Regions from separate parts of the Pantoea sp. SO10 genome, predicted to be linked through region 1. Evidence: predicted binding sites of a transcription regulator. Region 1 holds the regulator's gene; the other holds the start of a gene.
The links. The regulator Fur, encoded in region 1, represses iron uptake genes when iron is present. The targets are predictions, from matches to a motif close to ATAATAATGAGAACNACTATCAA.
Positions count from the first base shown of each region.

Region 2: a site for Fur is predicted at 5,000-5,022, ahead of FCN45_RS07945 (TonB-dependent siderophore receptor). Genes of this name have one in related genera too.

Region 1 is NZ_CP040095.1:1,246,316-1,254,028, forward strand. Features, by position in the region: gene glnS (glutamine--tRNA ligase) at 1-830, shown strand, start outside; gene FCN45_RS05735 (hypothetical protein) at 1,067-1,462, shown strand; gene fur (ferric iron uptake transcriptional regulator) at 1,523-1,972, opposite strand; gene fldA (flavodoxin FldA) at 2,327-2,857, opposite strand; gene ybfE (LexA regulated protein) at 2,995-3,270, opposite strand; gene ybfF (esterase) at 3,438-4,202, opposite strand; gene seqA (replication initiation negative regulator SeqA) at 4,451-4,990, shown strand; gene pgm (phosphoglucomutase (alpha-D-glucose-1,6-bisphosphate-dependent)) at 5,015-6,655, shown strand; gene kdpE (two-component system response regulator KdpE) at 6,695-7,369, opposite strand; gene FCN45_RS05775 (YbfA family protein) at 7,616-7,713, shown strand, end outside.
Region 2 is NZ_CP040095.1:1,700,896-1,708,608, forward strand. Features, by position in the region: gene FCN45_RS07925 (transketolase family protein) at 1-4, shown strand, start outside; gene FCN45_RS07930 (FGGY family carbohydrate kinase) at 7-1,494, shown strand; gene FCN45_RS07935 (flagellar brake protein) at 1,623-2,357, opposite strand; gene FCN45_RS07940 (GlsB/YeaQ/YmgE family stress response membrane protein) at 2,544-2,792, shown strand; gene FCN45_RS07945 (TonB-dependent siderophore receptor) at 2,856-4,955, opposite strand; gene treA (alpha,alpha-trehalase TreA) at 5,218-6,897, opposite strand; gene ghrA (glyoxylate/hydroxypyruvate reductase GhrA) at 7,105-7,713, shown strand, end outside.

The DNA of each region.
Region 1 (7,713 bases):
AGAAGGTGGTAGAAGGCTGGGACGATCCGCGCATGCTAACCGTTTCGGGTCTGCGTCGTCGTGGCTATAGCGCCGCTTCTATCCGTGAGTTCTGCCGCCGTATTGGTGTGACCAAACAGGACAATATCGTGGAGATGGCTTCACTGGAATCGTGCATTCGTGACGATCTCAATGAAAACGCACCGCGTGCGATGGCGGTAATGGATCCGTTGAAAGTGGTGATCGAGAACCTGCCTGCAGGTCACGATGAGATCATCACTATGCCGAATCATCCGAACAAACCGGAGATGGGCACGCGTGAAGTGCCATTCAGCCGTGAAGTGTGGATCGATCGCGCTGACTTCCGTGAAGAAGCCAACAAGCAGTACAAGCGTTTGGTGCTGGGTAAAGAAGTGCGTCTGCGTAATGCTTACGTGATCCGTGCCGAACGTGTGGCGAAGGATGATGAAGGCAATATCACCTGCATTTATTGCACTTGTGACGTTGATACGCTGAGCAAAGATCCGGCCGATGGCCGTAAAGTGAAAGGCGTTATCCATTGGGTTTCTGCAATCCACGCGCTGCCAGCGGAATTCCGCCTGTACGATCGTCTGTTCAGTGTGCCAAATCCGGGCGCGGCTGAGGATTTCCTCACCACCATCAACCCAAACTCACTGGAAATCAAACAGGGCTTCGTTGAGCCTGGCTTACGTGCAGCCGATCCGATGGCACCGTACCAGTTCGAACGCGAAGGCTATTTCTGTGCTGATAGCGTCTATTCACAGCCCTCCAGGCTGGTGTTTAACCGCACCGTGGGTTTGCGTGACACCTGGGCAAAAATCGGCGATTAATATTTTTAGTCGCGAGCACGATAAGATCATGAAAGGGCGAGCAATCGCCCTTTTTTATTATCTCTATTTGGCCAGATACGACCTTTTATGCTGCACGCCCTCAACGAGCCATTAATTCCCTATTTGCGACTATTCTGACTTTAGAAAAATTAACCCATTTGGCAGTGTGAAAAACTTTTTTTCAGGTAGGCTATGCGCTCTCAGACGGTGCTCTGCGGCTTATCTAAGGAAAAAAAATGACAACTCTCGCCCAGGAAGCCAGGCATAGCGTGGTGGTTTTACATCAGCTTATTGAACGTATTTTCAATCAGGCGGAAGGCAGTGACGACAGCATTGATCTGTTTTTATCGCACTTTCATCCCGAGTTCAAAATGGTCACGCCGCAAGGCAAACGATTGGACCTCAATGAAATGGAAGTGCTGTTTCGCCAGTTACAGGGGCAGCGTGAAGGCATGCGCATTGCCACCAGTGAGCACGCCATCATCTCGCAGCAAAGCGAGGAAGTGACGATTCAGTATCGTGAATTACAGATGATGAACGGCATCAATCAGAGCCGCATTTCACTGGCGGTATTGGATTGCAGCACCGCCATTCCGCGCTGGCGCTACCTGCAGGAAACGCTTGTCGCCTGATTACAGGCATAAAAAAACCGGCTCAAGCGCCGGTTTTTTTATACTGCATAGCACACTCAATTACTTATCGTGGAGCGTATCGTCTTCGCGGCAGTCTCCCAGAGCACAATGACCGTACAGGTACAGGCTGTGGTTGCTGAGCTTAATGCCGTGGCGAGTGGCAATTTCACGCTGACGCGTTTCGATTGATTCATCGCTGAATTCGATAACTTTGCCACAATCCAGGCAGATCAAGTGATCGTGGTGATGCTGCTGAGTCAGTTCGAAGACAGATTTACCGCCTTCGAAGTTGTGACGGGTTACGATGCCCGCGTCGTCAAACTGGTTAAGAACGCGATACACCGTTGCCAGACCAATCTCTTCGCCCATATCAATCAGGCGCTTATACAAATCTTCCGCACTGACGTGATGGGACTCTGGGCCGGGTCCCTGAAGCACTTCCAGAATTTTCAGTCTGGGTAGCGTGACTTTCAGGCCAGCCTTCTTCAATGCGGAGTTGTTGTCAGTCATGCGGATATTGTCCTGTTACTTTGCTAATCACTTGCGGCGCAGGGGCCTTGAATGTTTAGGTCAACGCGCATTCTCATTTGCGTCTCATTATAGAACTCAAGCAGTGAAATGAAAACCAAGGCAACGTCCTTAATCACCAAAGGTTGTAAGGATATCGTCACTAACGTCTTCAAGACGCTTGGGTTTTGGATTCCATTTCACTCAGCCTCATTCTACTGCCAGAGGAATAAGCGGATGACCATTGCGGGTATTCTACAGATTTGCGGGGAAAAGTTAAAAAACCGTAGCTATTATTTTTATAGGAAATTCCGTTACCCGATGTGAGGCAGTGCGCACATCGGGCTGAGCAGGGAATTAAGCTTCAATAATCTCTTTCAGCTGCAGCTCATCAAAGATCTGCTTCACCCACTTCTCAACGCGTTCGTTGGTCAATTCCGGCTGACGGTCTTCGTCAATGGCCAAACCAAGGAAGTTTTTGTCATCGGCCAGGCCTTTAGAGGCTTCGAAGTGATAGCCTTCGGTTGGCCAGTGACCGACGATCACCGCACCATTCGGCTCAATGATGTCACGAATAGTGCCCATCGCATCACAGAAGTACTCGGCGTAATCTTCCTGATCGCCACAACCAAACAGCGCTACCAGCTTGCCATTGAAATCAATCTCTTCCAGCGTCGGGAAGAAATCATCCCAGTCACACTGCGCTTCGCCGTAATACCAGGTTGGGATACCCAGCAGCAGGATGTCGAACGCTTCGAGATCTTCTTTGGTGCTCTTAGCAATGTCATGCACTTCGGCGACATCTTTACCCAGTTGTTTCTGGATCATCTTTGCAATGTTTTCAGTGTTGCCGGTATCGCTGCCGAAGAAAATGCCTACGATTGCCATGGGTTAGGTAACCTCTTAAATCCTGATTGTGAAAGTAAGTCAGTTGACTGCACAGTTATGCGAATAATAGCAGACCGGTAAAAAGTGCGGAACGTATAAAGCCGTGACTTTGTGTTCCAGCGTGCGGTCTTCGCGCGTTACGACAGTTTGAGCTGTGCCAGCAGCATTTGTTCAATCAATTCGCTGCGACTGATGTTTTGCTGATCGGCCAGCGTGCTGAGGGCGTCAACCGCCTCGCTCGACATCTTCAGCTCAACACGACGCAGCCCACGCACTTTATCGCGCTTGAGCTGATTGCGTTTGTTGATGCGTAACTGTTCATCACGCGTCAGCGGGCTGGTTTTCGGGCGACCAGGACGCCGCTCGTCTGCGAAGAGATCAAGCGTAGTGCGGTCTGTCTGTTCTTTTGCCATGGTTTGTAAAACTGAGTGGGCGCGAACGGCGGAAAGGCGCTGCGCGATTAAAACATTATCGGCCCGACCACGGCGAAAAAATATCCGTGGCAAATTTTTAGCGCGACATCATACTCCAGCGCCTTCCCTGACGCCAACCCTAAAGCGCAAGCGGCAAGCTTTTGCTTTTACAGGTTAAAAAAACGCCGAACGGCGCGTAACACCGCATCGGGTTTCTCGGCGTGCACCCAGTGTCCAGCACCGCTGATCACATGTGCATGTGCCTGCGGGAACTGACGCAGCAGCGCATCGCGATGCTGATTATCCAGATAAGGCGAGTCGCCGCCGCGGATAAACAGCGCCGGATGCGGCCACGCAGGAATCTCTTCCCAGCCGGAAATGGTGCTGTAGTTATCCCACAGCACCGGCACATTAAAGCGCCATTCGCCCTCTGCGAAAGATTTGAGGATGAACTGGATCACGCCTTCTTCATCAATATGCTGACGCATTACTTCAGCGGCTTCGCTGCGGCGCGTGACGCCCGCGGCGCTCACGGCCCGGATAGCGGCAAAAATTTCGTCATGGCGGCGCGTTTGGTAATCAACGGGCGCGATATCGATCATTACCATTTTATCAATACGCTCCGGCGCGATGGCACTGAGTGCCATGGCGATTTTGCCGCCCATCGAGTGTCCGATTACACCCGCGCGATCGATATGGTGCGCATCCAGCGTTTCGACAATGTCCTGCGCCATCACGTGATAATTCATCTCATCGCTACGCGCCGACAAGCCGTGATTGCGCACGTCAACTTGCAGCGTCGGACGTGCATCACGCACCCCACGCGCCAGCACGCCAAGGTTATCAAGGCTGCCAAAAAGACCATGGATCAATAGAATCGGCGTGGCATTGGGGGCAGATTGTTCAGTTTGCAGACGGGCGTTCAAAATCATGGCTAAAGTTCTTACGGTTGTGACCTTGGCTTAGGTTATCATGGATTCACCTGTCCAGCAGTCAGGCCGGTGGGCATTAGGGCATATTCCGACTTTTGCCCGTAAACGTTGCCAACGCTATCGGCTGCCACGGATTTAACTTTATAATCCTTATGTTAGAACCCGCTCACGTTTTGCACGACTGGATTTTGCTAAGGACGTTGCAAGAATGCGTGGTTCTGTCATTTGCCAGAATCGTACGGAAAAAGATGAAAACGATTGAAGTTGACGAAGAACTCTACCGTTATATTGCCAGCCACACGCAGCACATTGGTGAAAGCGCCTCAGATATTTTGCGCCGCATGTTGAAGTTCACCGCCGGACAGAGCGCACCCGCTGCGCCCGCCGCTGGTGCATCAATGAAAGAAGCGCAACCTGCCAGCCGTGAAGCGCGTCCTCAGGATCGCGTCCGTGCGGTACGTGAGCTGCTACTTTCCGATGAATATGCCGAGCAGAATAAGGCGGTTAACCGCTTCATGTTGGTACTGTCAACGCTCTATCGTCTTGATCCGGCTGCGTTTGCTGAAGCTACTGCCTCGCTGCAGGGCCGTACCCGCGTCTACTTTGCGGGCGACGAGCACACGCTGCTGCAAAATGGCACCCATACCAAGCCGAAGCACGTTCCCGGCACGCCGTACTGGGTGATTACGAATACCAATACAGGTCGCAAATGCAGCATGGTGGAACACATCATGCTGGCTATGCAGTTCCCACAGGAACTGACAGATAAAGTTCGCGGCACCATTTAACTGAAGCGTCAGGGAGAAGCGCCAATGGCCAATCACCCCCGTGCCGGGCAGCCTGCCCAGCAGAGCGATTTGATTAACGTTGCACAATTAACCTCGCAGTATTACGTCCTGAAGCCCGATGTGGCGAATCCGGATCATGCGGTGAAATTTGGCACTTCAGGCCACCGCGGCAGCGCGGGACGCCAAAGCTTCAATGAACAGCACATTTTGGCGATCGCGCAGGCGATTGCTGAAGAGCGTAAAAAGAATGGCATCACCGGTCCGTGCTACGTCGGTAAAGACACGCATGCGCTGTCTGAGCCAGCGATTCTGTCGGTGCTGGAAGTGCTGGCCGCTAACGGCGTGGACGTGATTGTTCAGCAGGACAATGGCTACACGCCAACGCCTGCAATCTCGAACGCTATTCTTGAGCACAACAAACGCGGCGGCGCGCAGGCGGACGGCATCGTTATCACGCCTTCGCATAACCCACCGGAAGATGGCGGTATCAAATACAATCCGCCAAACGGTGGTCCGGCTGATACCAACGTTACCAAAGTGGTGGAAGATCGCGCTAACCAGCTGATCAAAGGCGAGCTGAAAGACGTGAAACGTCTGCCGCTGGATCAGGCATGGGCGAGCGGTCACATCGTTGAGCAGGATCTGATCCAGCCATACGTTGAAGGTCTGGCGCAGGTGATTGACTTCGCCGCCATCCAGAAAGCCGGCCTGAAAATTGGCGTCGATCCGTTAGGCGGTTCCGGTATTGCTTACTGGCAGCGCATTGCTGAGCACTACAAACTGGATCTGACCATCGTGAACGATGCGATCGATCAGACTTTCCGCTTCATGCATCTGGATAAAGATGGCGTGGTGCGTATGGACTGCTCATCCGAGTGCGCGATGGCCGGTTTGCTGGCGTACAAAGACAAATTCGATCTGGCCTTTGGTAACGATCCTGATTACGACCGTCACGGCATCGTCACGCCTGCGGGTCTGATGAATCCGAATCACTATCTGGCGGTGGCGATCAACTACCTGTTCCAGCATCGCCCGCAGTGGGGCAAAGACGTTGCTGTAGGGAAAACCCTGGTTTCCAGCGCGATGATCGACCGTGTGGTCAACGACATTGGACGTAAGCTGGTGGAGGTGCCGGTTGGTTTCAAATGGTTCGTTGATGGTCTGTTCGATGGCAGCTTCGGTTTCGGCGGTGAAGAGAGCGCGGGCGCATCCTTCCTGCGTTTCGATGGCTCAGCCTGGTCAACCGATAAAGACGGCATCATTCTGTGCCTGCTGGCTGCTGAAATCACGGCGGTAACTGGCAAGAACCCGCAGCAGCACTATGACGAGCTGGCCGAACGCTTTGGTGCGCCAAGCTATAACCGTCTGCAGGCTCCGGCGACTTCTGCACAGAAAGCCGCGCTGTCTAAGCTGTCACCCGAAATGGTGAGCGCAGATACGCTGGCGGGTGATCCGATCACCGCACGCCTGACTGCCGCGCCGGGTAACGGTGCGTCAATCGGCGGTCTGAAAGTAATGACGGAAAACGGCTGGTTCGCCGCGCGTCCATCAGGTACAGAAGACGCGTACAAAATCTACTGCGAAAGCTTCCTGGGTGCTGAACATCGTCAGCAAATCGAGAAAGAAGCGGTTGAGATTGTTAGCGAAGTACTGAAAAACGCCTGATTGGGCAGTGAAGAAAAAAGGCCGCTTAGCGGCCTTTTTTTATGGCATAAATCGATAGCCGATACCGGTTTCGGTCAGCAAATGGCTGGGCTGCGTGGGATTCGCTTCCAGCTTCTGCCGCAAGTGCCCCATATAGATGCGCAAATAATGGCTGTGTTCCACCGCATTGGGCCCCCAAACCTGATTCAGTAATTGACGCTGGGTCAGCACTTTTCCGGCGTTGTTCACCAGCAAACTCAGCAGACGGAATTCAGTCGGTGTCAGATGCACTTCCTGTTGGTTGCGCAGTACACGGCGCGCCGCCAAATCGACGCTCACTTCACCAAATTTCACCACCGGTTCTGGCTGGTTGCTTTGATGGCGACGCAGCGCCACGCGCACGCGCGCCAGCAGTTCACCAATGCCAAACGGCTTAGTGAGATAATCATCCGCACCCGCGTCCAGCGCATCAATCTTATCCTGCTCATCGCTCCGTGCCGACAGCACAATCACCGGCATGCTGCTCCATTGACGTACTTCACGGATAAAGTCATTGCCATCACCATCCGGCAAGCCGAGATCGAGGATCACCAGATCCGGCTTACGCGTCGCCGCTTCAATCAGGCCGCGCTGCAGTTGCTCCGCTTCCACAATCTTCAGGCCTTCGCTCTCCAGCGCAAGGCGCACGAAACGGCGAATCTCTTTTTCATCTTCCACTATCAAGATGGTCGTCACGCTGCCTCCAGCGGCAAAAAAGTTAACGCATCACTTTAGCAATAAAGCGGCCCGGCGTCCGTCACGAAGTTTTTAACTTGAAACTATCGTTTAATTCACAATCTTGTAACTAACTTTCATCACCACACAAATTGCTGAAAAAAAGCGCAAATATAGTGGTCGGATGAGTAGTAAAATTACACAACAACGGGTAATATCTGAACCAGATCACATTTCAACGCAATGTTTACCACAAGGGGGCTAAAGATGGATCGCGCATATCCACTGTATAAAATCGTACTGCGCCGCGTGCTGGTGGTAGCAATCGGTTTGCTGGCGTTGCCAGTGATGTTATTCCGCTCAGA
Region 2 (7,713 bases), 450 kb from region 1:
GTAAAGATGGCAGGTTCGTTGATACTGGCAATTGATGAAGGCACCACCAACGCGAAAGCGATTGCGGTCGATCGTGCCGGCAATGTGGTGGCACGCGGCAGTCAGCCGCTGACGCTGGAACATCCGCAGCCGGGTCTGGCGGAGCAGGATCCGCTGGCGATATGGCAGGCGGTGAAACAGGCAGTGAGCGCTTGTCTGGCGCAGTGTGCGGGGGCGCAGGTTGCGGCGGTGGCGATCAGCAACCAGCGCGAATCGGTGCTGATCTGGCAGCGACATAACGGTCAGCCGTTGACGCCGTTGGTCAGCTGGCAGGATCGCCGCTCGGAGGCGTTTTGCCGCGATCTGCGCGTGGCGGGTAAAGCACCGCGCATCACCGGACTCACCGGGTTGGCGGTGGATCCGATGTTCCCGGCCGGTAAACTTACCGGCATGCTGGCTGCGTTGCCGAATGGATTTGCGCGCGCGCAGGCCGGTGAACTCTGTATCGGCACCGTGGATAGCTGGCTGAGCTGGCAGCTGAGCGGCGGCGAAAGCTTCGTCACCGATCATGCCAATGCGGCACGCACCCAACTCTACAACCTGCACAGCGGCGACTGGGATGATGAATTGCTGGCGCTGTTCCATATTCCCCGCGCGGCTCTGCCGCAGATTGTGCCCTCGGCCAGCGCGCAAGGCGTGGTGACACGCAACGATATTCCCGGTTTAGCGCCCGGCACGCCGATTTTGTCACGCATCGGCGATTCGCACGCTGCGCTGCAAGCGCAGCGCAACGGCAGCGAAGAGGTGGTGAAAGCCACTTACGGCACCGGTTCATCACTGATGATGTCGATGGCGACGCCGTTGCTGACGGAAAATGGCCTCAGCACCACTGTGGCGTGGCACGACGGCACGCTGCGCTATGCCTTTGAAGGCAACATTACCCACACCGGTTCCGGCGCGGCGTGGCTGGGCCGCATGCTGGGCATTCATGATCCGCGAGAACTCACTGCGCTGGCGCAGCAAAGCGAACACAATCAGGGCATCTATTTTGTGCCGGCGCTTTCCGGTCTTGGCGCGCCCTGGTGGGATTTGAAAGCGCGCGGCATGGTATGTGGCTTGACCGATGCGGCGACGCCGGAGGTGCTGGCGCGCGTGGCGCTGGAGTCGATCACCTTCCAGATCGCCGATGTGTTTTTTGCCATGGAGCAGGCCAGTGGCGTGCAACTTCCTGCGCTGTGCGTGGATGGCAGCGCCACGGAAAATAGCTGGTTGATGCAGATGCAGGCCGATGTCTTGCAGCGGCCACTGAAACGCGTACCCACGGCAGAAGTTTCTGCGCTGGGCGCCGCGCTATTAGCGGGCCGCACCTTAGGCTGGTGGCAGCAGGGCAGTGAGATGCAGGCGTTACAGGGCGGTAGCGTGATCACGCCGCGTGAGGATCAGGCGAAAAGCATGCAAGAGAATTATCACGGCTGGCTGGATGCGGTGGCGCGTTGCCGTTATCAGCCGCATTGATTACCGTTATTTAAATCGCGCACGCTTCGTAGCGGCGCGATTTATCGCGCTTTTTAGACGTGTATCTCATGCCACATAGCGCAACCAATTGTGCCGCTACGATGTTGTACGGTGATAAACGTCCAGCGCTACTGGAAACGGTTGGCTTTATCACGCGCCAGACGTTCCAGCGCAAAAATCACCTGCTGTAGCTGGCGTTCCTGAATCGGTTCGATGGCGGTAAAGCGGAAGCTGAGGCGCGGTGTGGCGCGGGTTTCATTCTTGCTGGTCACTACGGTGCGTTCACCAATGTGCAGCAGCTGTGCTGTCACCTCAAAGTGACCATACTCAGCTAAATCCACGCGCAGGTTTTTAAAGGTATCGCCGCGATTGAGCCCTTCCGGTAGCGCTTCGTCCAGCAGCACGCCGACGCCGCCCAGTGACAGATCCTGCAGGCGGAAACGCGCGGTACGCCCATCAGGCCACTGGCTGTGGCAATAAAAAACCGGTTCCAGCGGCGCATTGACGCGAAAGAATTCACGACGTTGAATCTGCCACACCAGTTCCGGCAGCGACGCAGCAAAAGCGGGTAAGCCTTCGAATTCAACCCGCTGTAAACCGGTTAAGCCAAATTCGACTTTGGCACCGTGCGTTTCGGCGGCAATATTCACTTCGCCACCTTGCAGCGCTAAATCGTTATCCAGCGCGTTGCTGCCGAGGTCAAAGATCACCTGATCTTCATCGGCTGACAGCAAGCGACTGATAAACTGACCGCGCGAAAAATTCACCATCAACGGGGTTTGAAAACGCAACAGGTCCTTCATCACGCCCAAAACCGCTAACGTGCCTCGCTTGAGGTATTGTTCTTTATCGGCTTCTCCCACGTCCTGCTCCACTTATCCGATTGTTATTTTCACGACTGACAATGCTGTTCGTCAGTTATCGGCGTCGCTGCGCTAACCTTTAGTCAGCTAACGGCTATTTACGGCGGCAAGTTGGGATGCAGATCATAAAATCCCGTCTATACTAGAGGCGGTGAACACATTGATTAATAACGTAAGGAGCAGTACATGGGTATTCTTTCATGGATTATTTTTGGTCTGATTGCCGGGATTATCGCTAAGTGGATTATGCCGGGTAAAGATGGCGGCGGCTTTATCATCACCGTGGTTCTGGGTGTGGTGGGTGCGGTTGTCGGTGGCTGGATCAGTACCCTGTTTGGTTTCGGTAAAGTTGACGGTTTCAACTTTGGCAGCTTTGTGGTGGCAGTGATTGGTGCCATTGTGGTGCTGTGGATCTACCGTAAAGTGCGAAGTTAATCGCGCCAGGATTTGATGAAATCCGCCATCTCGCATAAGGATGGCGGATTTTTTTATGCCTGATTAAAAGTCGTAGCCCACCGTGGCCATAACCGTGCGCTCGGCACCGCGATAGCAGTAACCGGTGCCGTAACAGGCGGCCAGATACGTCTTATCGGTCAGGTTGTTGGCATTCACCTGCAGCCAGGCGCCTTTCAGCTGTGAGTTCCATGCGCCAAGATCGGCGCGAACCGACGCATCAAACAGCGTTACCGATGGCAGACGCGTGGTGTTCTCGTTATCCGCCCACTGTTTACCGATATAGCGCACACCCGCACCGGCGCTCAAGCCGTAGTCAAACTGATAATGTCCCCACAACGATGCCATGCTGTTCGGCGTCACATACGGCGTATGTCCATCGTTACCGTCCACCGAATCTTTAAAGCGCAGATGATTTAGCGTGTAGCCGGCGATGGTGCTAAAACGCGACGTCAGCTGATTACGCGCCTCAAGTTCAATCCCCTGCGAATGCACTTTGCCCGACGGCGTGTAAGTGCCGTCCAGCACGTTACGGTTGGCGACATCGTCCTGGGTCAAATCGTACACCGCGATTGAGTACATATCGCGCGTGCCCAGCGGCTGATATTTCACGCCCGCTTCATACTGCTCAGACGTAGTCGGTTTTAGCTGATTGCCGAAAGGATCGGTCAACGAAGCCGGCGTTATTGCCTGGCTCCAGCTGACATAAGGCGAGATGCCGTTCTCGAAGGCATATAACAGCGCAGCGCGGCCGCTGATGTGATCGTCCTGACGACGGCTGGTGCCGTTTTCCGACACGATGCGATCGTAGCGTCCCGACAAATCCAGATGCCAGCGATCAAGCTGCAATTCATCCTGCAGATACAAACCGGTTTGATAGTAGCGGCGCGTCTGCGATGTCCAGTCGAAGTCCGGCATGATGCCCACTTCTTCGCCGTTCCACGCATTCAGCGCGCTGGCGGCACCGCTGGCTTCGGTGATGTCGTTTTTATAGCGATGGTATTCCGCGCCCAGCGTCACGCGATGCTGAACCGCGCCGGTAGCGAAATCAGCCTGCAAGCGGTTGTCGTTGGCCCACGCGCTCAGCGATGAACGCTCACCGGAGTAGTAGCGGTTCAGCAGGTCTGGATTCGTTGCGTTCCAGCCAATCTGATAAACCTGATCGAGCTCGGTATTGGAGTGGCTGTAGCTGCCGGTGGAGTACACCGACCACACATCGTTGAAGCGATGCGAGAAGTCATAGCTGTAAATCTGCTCGCGACGTTTGAACTGATCGAGCGCAGTGTCACCTTCATAGAAACTGTCGCTCAATTTGCGGCCATTATGGCTATAGAGCGTGCCTTCCGCCGGTACCGAGCCGTGATAGCCGCCGGACGGATCTTTCTGCAGGTAGGCGCGCAGCACTAAGTTGGTATCTTCACTTGGCTGCCACATCAGCTGTGGCGAAATCGCATATTTCTCTTCGCGGGTGTGATCGTATTGGGTATCGCTGTTGCGCGTAATGCCGGTTAAGCGAAATGCCCACTGATCGTTGATGGCGTTGGTGTAATCAAAGGCGGCGTTATTGGTGGCGTTGGTGCCGGTCGCCAGGCGGAAGTGGCCCTCTTCAGCAAACTGCGGGCGCTTGCTCACCATATTCACCAATCCGCCCGGCACCGTTTGGCCGTAGAGCGCGGAAGAGGGACCTTTAATCACATCGATGCGGTCGAGGAACCAGTTATCCACCTGCAGAATGTTAAAGCTGCCGCCGTCACTCATCACGCGCAGGCCATCGAGGAAGGTGTTATCGACATCGCCGCCGTGGAAACCACGCAGCGCGATGGTGTCATAACGCGTGGCCGCGCCGCCAAAGTTGGTGAAGACGCCCGGCGTGTAACCCAGCGCCTGATTGAGATCCTGCGCGCCCTGATCTTCCATCTGCTGACGCGTCACCACCGAAATTGACTGCGGGGTAGTGATCAGCGGCTGATCGCTTTTGCTGGCACCGCTGCTGCGCGTGGCGAGATAGCCCTGCGTCGGCGAGGTGGCGCTCTCTTGCGGTTGCGCTGTCACGACAATCGACTCTTCAGCGAAGCTTGCCGCGGGTAAAGCCAGCGCAAGCGCGCACAGTACGCGGCCACGTTTAAGGGTAAACAACGAGGTCATGAGAGGTTCCTGTTATTTTAATGGGAATAGCTATCGATATCAGATTGAGAATTATTATCTTTTGTAGTGGATGTTTCAAGATGTGAGTTTGTTGCTAGAGGAATGTGAGGAAAATGCACAGATGACAGGCACGAGCCGTAGCGGCGCGATTTATCGCGCATTGCACTGGCGAAACCTTACCCAGGTTCGGGTCGCGCAATAAATTGCGCCGCTACAGTAATGTGCCGTTGCCGGGCTTATTCGCCCGGCAGAATAGAGGTAATTACTTCGCGCTACTTAAAACCGGCATATTCGGAATATCGCCAGCGTTATTACAGGTTTTGTCTTTCGGGCAGTATTTATCCAGCAGCTTCAGCGTCACGCCATTGGTCCAGCCGAAGCCGTCCTGTAGCGGATATTCACCGCCGCCACCACCGCCCAGCTGCGCGCCTTCAACCACGTATTTCTCGACCAGCTTATGTTCCTTGTCGTAGGTCGCCTGCACGTTCTGCAGGAAGCGCTGACCAATCTGTTGCGCCAACTTCGGCTGCTTGTAATGCTCCAGACCTTCCACCGCCACCCATTGCAGCGGCGCCCAACCGTTTGGTGCATCCCATTGCTGGCCGTTATTCACCGTGGTGGTCACCAGTCCGCCGGGTTTCAGCAGTTGTTTTTCAACTGCGGAAGCGGTGCGTTCAGCTTGCTTATCGCTCGCGAGCTGCATATAGAGCGGGAATAGCGTTGCAGCGGTCAGCTGTGAATGCACCTGCTTCTTCTGGAAATCGTAATCGGCGTACCAGCCTTTTTTGTCATCCCAAAGGTAGCGATTGATCGCCGCCTGACGTTTCTCAGCATCCGCCGCGAACTGTTTGGCTTTGTCATCCTGCTTATCCAGTTTGGCGGCTTTGGACAATGTTTGTTCAAGGTGGAAAATCAGGCTGTTAAGATCAACCGGTGCCAGCTGCGTGGTACGGATGGACGCCAGATTGTGCGCATCGGTGAACCAGCGCGAACTGAAATCCCAGCCCGAAGCCGCGCCCGCACGCAGATCGCGATAGACCTGCTGCTTATTGCGCTCCGGCGCTTTATTCGCGGTGTTGACGTCATCGAGCCAGGATTCGGTACGCGGCGCATCGCGATCGTCCCAGTAACGGTTAAGCAGCGTGCCGTCGCTGAGTTTAATCACCCGTTTGCTGGCCTGGCCGGCCGCCACTTTGTCGCTGTCCGCCATCCAGTAATCGTACTCTTTCTGCAGCTGCGGCAGATATTGGCGATAGACGTCGTCGCCTTTGTGCGTTGCCAGCAGGTCGACCATCAAGCTGAAGAACGGCGGCTGCGAGCGGCTGAGATAGTAGCTGCGGTTGCCGTTGGGAATATGGCCATATTTGTCCAGCTCGGTGGCGAAGTTATCCACCATATCCTGCACGCGATCCCAGTGCCCGCTCTCCGCCAGGCCAAGCATGGTGAAGTAGCTGTCCCAGTAATACACCTCGCGGAAGCGTCCGCCAGGCACCACGTAAGGTTTGGGCAGCGGCAGCAGCGAATCGTACTGACTGGCACTTTGCGCGGTACGCGTCAGCACCGGCCATAAACCGTTGATGTGCTCACGCAGGCTTTGCCCGGCGGGCGGCACATATTTGTCACCCTCTTTAGGCAGCGTGAAGTTGCTGTCGACAAAATGCTTGAGATCGAAGTTGCGCTGGTTTTTTTGCATCTGCCAGTCGGCCAGAATCGACGAAGGATTGGATTTCGGCACCGCATCGGCGAAGGTTTTCTGATCCGGATAAAATTTAGCCTGTTGTACCGCATTGAACAACGGTCCCAGGCGCACATCCGGTGGCTGCGGTTGGTTGCTGAGCATGCGGCTTTGATCGTCGGCGTGTGCGGCGCTGGCACCGGCCAGCAACGCGGCGCTAAGTAAAAAGGTCAGACGCGCGGGCGTGAATACGGCATTTTTTATCATCGGTTTTTCTCCTTGTCCGAAAAGGTGGTGTGCTAACGCATTGACCACCCAAACAACTTTAGTCGTAATCGCGCCGCTTAGCCTCGCACAGCGGTGGAAATGTGAAGCGCCCGGAATTAATCACGTGAGAAATTGCCTCAAGGCTAAGGTTTTTGCTTGCCCTGTACGGCTATTTGCCTGAGGCTGAAGCAAAAAAAGGAGAGTCGTATGGAGATAATCTGGTATCACCCGTCGCTGGCGCCGCAAGGTTGGCTGGAGGGTTTGCGTCAGCGTTTACCGGAGGCGCGCGTGCGTGACTGGCAGCCGGGCGACAACGCGCCGGCCGATTATGCGGTAGTGCGTTCTCCGCCGGTCGAGATGCTGGCGGGGCGTCAGCTGAAAGGTGTGTTTGCCATGGGCGCGGGCGTCGACGAGATCCTCAAACAGCTGCGTGACAATCCACAGATGCTGGCCGACACCGTGCCGTTATTCCGCCTGGAAGATACCGGCATGGCGCGCCAGATGCAGGAGTACGCCAACTGGTGCGTGCTGGGCTGGTTCCGCCGTTTTGCCGACTATCGTCAACTGCAGCAGCAGGCTTGCTGGCAGGAGCTGGACGGTTTCGATCGCGGAAACTTCACCATTGGCGTGCTCGGCGCGGGCGTATTAGGCCGTAGCGTGCTGGAGAGTTTGCGTCAGTGGGGCTTTCCGTTACGCAGCTGGAGCCGTTCGCCGAAGCAGATCGACGGTGTGCAAAGCTTCCATGGCCGCGAACAGCTCAATGCTTTCCTGGCGGGCACGCAGGTGCTGATCGATCTGCTGCCGACCACGCCGGAA